DNA from 2 places in the Pseudoduganella sp. RAF53_2 genome. Region 1 is predicted to be linked to the other one. Evidence: predicted binding sites of a transcription regulator. Region 1 holds the regulator's gene; the other holds the start of a gene.
The links. The regulator FliA, encoded in region 1, starts transcription of late flagellar genes. The targets are predictions, from matches to a motif close to CTAAAGTTTNNNNNNNNNNNGCCGNTA.
Positions count from the first base shown of each region.

Region 1 (2,457 bases):
GCCAATGCCGGCCATGATGCTTCCCTGCGCGAGGTGCACCTTGGCTAATTTCGATTTCGACCAGGCAGAAGGCCTGCGCCGCATGCTGGCGGGGCCGCGGCCCCGTATCGTGACCTTCCTGTCCGCCACGCCGCAGGACGACAAGGGCATGATGATGGTTAACCTGGGCGCCTCGCTGGCCCAGGCCGGCAATGATGTGCTGCTGGTCGATGCCTGTGCCAGCGCGCACGGTGTGGCGTCGCGCCTGGGTGTCGATGGCGGCGCCAGTCTGATCAATGTGGCGCGCCAGCAGTGCGGCCTGAACCAGGTGATTCACGCTGCGCCGCAAGGATTTAATGTGGTGCAAATGACGCGCGGCGAACAGCGCCGCGGTCCCGACGAAGGCCGCCGCCTGGCCAAGGCTTTCGACGTGCTCGTCAAGCAGACCGGCATCACCCTGGTCGATGGCGAGTTCGATGGCGAAGCTTTCCCCGTGCCAGTCATGGCCAGCTCGGAAATTGTCGTGCAAGTTTCCAACAGCGCGGCTTCCATCAAGAATGCTTATCTGATGATCAAGCGCCTGAACCACGAACTGGGCCGCCGCCCGTTCGGAATTCTCGTTACCGGGGCTTCGGAAGCCGAGGCGAGGGTGGTTTACGATAATATGGCGCAGGCGGCAAGCCGTTACCTGGCAGTGAACCTGGTTTCCATGGGTTCCGTTCCAGCCGACGAGTACCTGCATCGTGCAGCACGCTTAGGGCGCGCGGTGGTCGATGCGTTTCCGCTGGCCGGTGCTTCGGTCGCGTTCCGTCAACTGGCCGGACGCTTTGCGCTGGCTGGCTCGGCATCACACTTTGCGGGGAGCAGCAACCATTTTTGAGCATTACAACAACTAGAATTTTATGTACACGGTCAAAGGGAAAGTAGACAAAGACTCTTTGCTGACGGAGCACATGCCGTTGGTTAAGCGGCTTGCCCACCACATGAAGGCCAAGTTGCCCCCGAGTGTGGAAGTGGATGACCTGGTACAGGCCGGGATGATCGGCTTGCTCGATGCTATCAACCGCTACGAAGAAACCCACGGCGCCCAGTTTGAAACCTATGCGGTGATGCGCATCCGCGGAGCCATGCTGGACGAGCTGCGCTCCTCTGACTGGATGCCGCGCTCGCTGCGCCAGGATATGCGCAAGATTGAAAATGCGATGGCCGTGCTGCAGCAGCGCCTGGGCCGTCCGCCCAGCGAATCGGAAGTGGCGAAGTCGCTCAAGCTGTCGCTGTCCGATTACCAGGAAATGCTGTCCGAAGGCGGCGGCCACCAGCTGGTGTATTACGAAGATTTCCACGACGAGGATGGCAATGATTCCTTCCTCGACCGATACGCACATGACGAGGAAGCCGATCCTCTGCGCGCGCTGCTCGATACCGATTTCCGCCAAGCGGTGATCGATGCCATCGATGCCTTGCCGCCGCGCGAGAAAATGTTAATGGGCCTGTATTACGAAGAAGAGCTGAACCTGAAGGAAATCGGGGCCGTGATGGGTGTATCCGAATCGCGGGTCTCGCAATTGCACACCCAGGCCGTGGCCCGCCTGCGTGCATCACTCCGGGAGCAGGCATGGACTGGTCCAGCATAGCCGGCGTACTGCTGGCGCTTGCCGGCATTCTCGTTGGCCAGGGGCTGGAAGGCGGCAAACTCACTTCCCTGCTTCAGCCGGCGGCGTTTGCCATTGTCGTTATCGGTACGTTTGGCGCGGTGATGCTGCAAACGCGCCTGCCCACTTTGCGCCGCGGCCTATCGATGCTGCGCTGGATTTTTCAGCCGCCCGCCGATAACCGCGCCGCGCTGGCGCGCGACATCAATTCCTGGAGCCTGGCCGCACGCCGCGACGGCTTGCTGGCGCTGGAGCGCTACATGCTCGCCTCCAAAGACAAATTCATCGCCAAGGGTCTGCGTATGATCGTGGACGGCATCCAGCCGGACAAAATGCGGCAAATGCTGGACATGGAAATCACCGCCTTCGAAACGGCCGAACGCCAGGCTGTGCGCATCTGGGAATCGGCGGCTGGGTATTCGCCGACCATCGGCATCCTGGGCGCGGTGCTGGGTCTGATTCACGTGATGGAAAACCTCACCGATCCGAGCAAGCTCGGTTCCGGCATCGCGGTGGCTTTCGTGTCCACCATTTATGGCGTGGGCCTGGCCAATCTGTTCTTCTATCCGATCGCGAACAAGCTGAAAAACATCGTCACGCGCCAGGTCTACCAGCAGGAGCTTGCCGCCGCGGTGTTCTACGATATCGCCACCGGTGACTTCACGCGTGTGATCGACGAGCGCATCGCCACGCTGATGCGGGAGCACTGAGATGCAGTACCGCCGCGCACGCAGGAAGTTCGACGATGAACCGGAGAACCATGAGCGCTGGCTGATTTCCTACGCGGATTTCATCACGCTGCTGTTCGCGTTCTTCGTGGTGATGT
Region 1 covers NZ_JBFRDW010000011.1:3,604-6,060, forward strand. The annotation lists gene flhF (flagellar biosynthesis protein FlhF) at 1-48, shown strand, start outside; gene AB4Z11_RS01370 (MinD/ParA family ATP-binding protein) at 41-859, shown strand; gene AB4Z11_RS01375 (RNA polymerase sigma factor FliA) at 882-1,613, shown strand; gene AB4Z11_RS01380 (flagellar motor protein) at 1,595-2,341, shown strand; gene motD (flagellar motor protein MotD) at 2,343-2,457, shown strand, end outside.

Region 2 (2,457 bases), on a different contig from region 1:
TGGAATCACCCAACAGCGGACCACCGGTCTGCGTATCCTGGTCATAAGCCGTCAGGGACTTGATCTGGCTGTTGAGGTCGTTGTACGCCTTGACGAAGTCATTGACGGCACTGGTGACCTTGCTGTTATCGCGAGAGACATTTACGGTGGAGCTGCCAGTACCCACGATATCAAACGTCATTCCTTCTACTGCATCGCTGATGCTGGTGCTGGAGCTGGTGACGTTAATGCCGTTGATAGTTGCAATAGTGTCCAGCGCAGCCGACTTCTGGCTCATGTTCTGCGCGCCAGCTGGATCATAGGCCAGCAGCGAAACCAGGTCAGCATCGGGCGGGTTGCCGCCGGAACCAGCGAGCGAGATCTTCATCGTTGACGAGGCACCAGTCGCGGTCGAGGTGAGCACCAGGTGCTGCGGCGTGTTCTCGCTGCCGTCCGATACGATGCTAGCAGTCACGCCGAAATTGCCTTTGTTGATGGCGTCACGGATGCCTGCCAGGGTGTTATTCGTGCTGTCGATCGTGATCGTGCCGGAAGTGCGGTCGCCGTCCACCGCAAAGCTTGCGCCGGTGCTGTAGCTGCCACCGGTGCCTGCGGTCAGGCCAGCGGCGGATGGATTGCTGCCGCCCACCGAGATCTGGCTGCCGTCATTCGATTGCAGAACGATATTGCTGGTCGCGGTCGCCGTCGAACCTGCGTTGGCGGTTGCCGAGGTCTTGCCTAAGCCACCGTTCACGGCGCCTGTGACCGTTTCCGTAATGGCGATATTGGCGCCGTCCGGATTGGTGAATTGCAGAGTACCGTCAGCAGCGCTGCCGGTAAATGTGATATTGGCATTGGCCAACGCCTGGGATACGGCACTGCCTGGAACCAGCGCTGCGTCAATAGCTGCCGCGTCAACGCCCGAACCAGCGGCGACGCCGGCCGCCTGGGTGGCGATCTGCACGCCGCCAATGCTCAGGGAATAGGTGCCGCCGCCGCTGGTGTCCACCGCGCCGAAGGTGGTTGCACCACCGCTACCGAACAGGGTAGCCGAAGTCAAGGTTGGTGATGCCTTGGCGCTCACCCCCGTGGTGGATTCCTTGGCATTGATGGCATCCGCCAGCGCGCGCGCGCTACGGGTGCTGGAATCGGTTGCGATCGAAGTGCCATTGATAGTCAGGCCACCGGGCGTGATGCCGCCGGTAACCACGCCAGCACCCAGTGCCGCGCCAGTGACGCCGAATACGCCGCCAGTCACGGTGCCGAGTTGGAAAGTGATGTTGGTCTTCTGTCCCGTACCGATGGCGGTCGAGGTCGTCTTGTAGCCAACCGTGGACGCCAGCGTGTGCGCCTGGGCTACCTGGGTGACATTGATCTTGTAGTTGCCAGTCGCTGCCTTGGCGGTCGCGCTAGCGGTAAGCACCGATTCCGCGCTGGACTTGGTCGTCATGGCCTGGAACGCCGAGACGCTGCTCAGGCCGGACAAGGTGCCCTGGAAAGTCGACAGTGCGCCGGACAGGTTGCCAAACGCGCTGACCTTGGCCAGGTAGCTGGCGGACTTCTTGTCGAGGTCAGCCAACGGCGCCGACTCTGCGGCCATCAGCTTGCTGACGATGGTGTTGACGTCGATGCCGGAACCAATGCCGGGAGAAGAAATGCCCACTTGTTGCTCCTGATGAAAACGCTACCAATATAGGGGATTATCGGCAGCAATAAACAGGACTTGAGAGAGGGAATTGTTGTCCTGTTCTGCGGACTGGACCGTGATGTCGCCCTAGCACCATCATGCCACAGTGGAAAAAAAACGGCGCGCCGTGGCGCGCCGTATCAGGCAGTTTCTTTAAGTATAAGGCTGCGTGCCGAATCGATCGATTTGGCAATTTCCAGCGCCTCTGGTGTAGGCATCTGGCGCAGCACTTCCTTGGTGGARTGATCGACCACCTTGATTACCGTGAGCTTGGTATCGCCGTCGATGGAAAACTCGACGCCCTGGGCTTTTTCCTGAGCTGCTTTATTCAGCTTAGATACGGCCTGTGAGACTTGTTCCAGCGTCGGTGCCGGGGCGCTTGCCGTAACAGCGGCTGCCGTTTCAGTGGCAGTGGCTGGCGCGCGGCCGGTGCCTTGCAGGACGGCCGATTCGGCTGCGGCAAGCGGCCGTTCCAGGGAACGGTTCGTGCCGGCTGTAGCGATTGAATCGATAGTCATGATGCTTCCTTTGTGCAAAACCCCGGCAGGCTAAAAGCCGGCCGGGGTGGCGGTTATAAGCGATGGAAGTCCATCACATTATAAAAGCTTGCTCACGCGGGGAATTAACCACGCAGCAGGGACAGCACGCCGTTCGGCAGCGAGTTAGCTTGCGCCAGCATCGCGGTACCAGCTTGCTGCAGGATCTGGCCACGGGTCAGGTTAGCCGTTTCAGCAGCGAAGTCGGTATCCTGAATACGGCTCTGGGAAGCCGACAGGTTTTCCGAGGTGGTC
Region 2 covers NZ_JBFRDW010000262.1:3,884-6,340, forward strand. The annotation lists gene fliD (flagellar filament capping protein FliD) at 1-1,642, opposite strand, end outside; gene AB4Z11_RS16450 (flagellar protein FlaG) at 1,807-2,184, opposite strand; partial or broken gene AB4Z11_RS16455 (flagellin N-terminal helical domain-containing protein) at 2,289-2,457, opposite strand, start outside.
Region 2: fliD (flagellar filament capping protein FliD) is a predicted target of FliA. The motif match lies at 1,681-1,707, and genes of this name have one in related genera.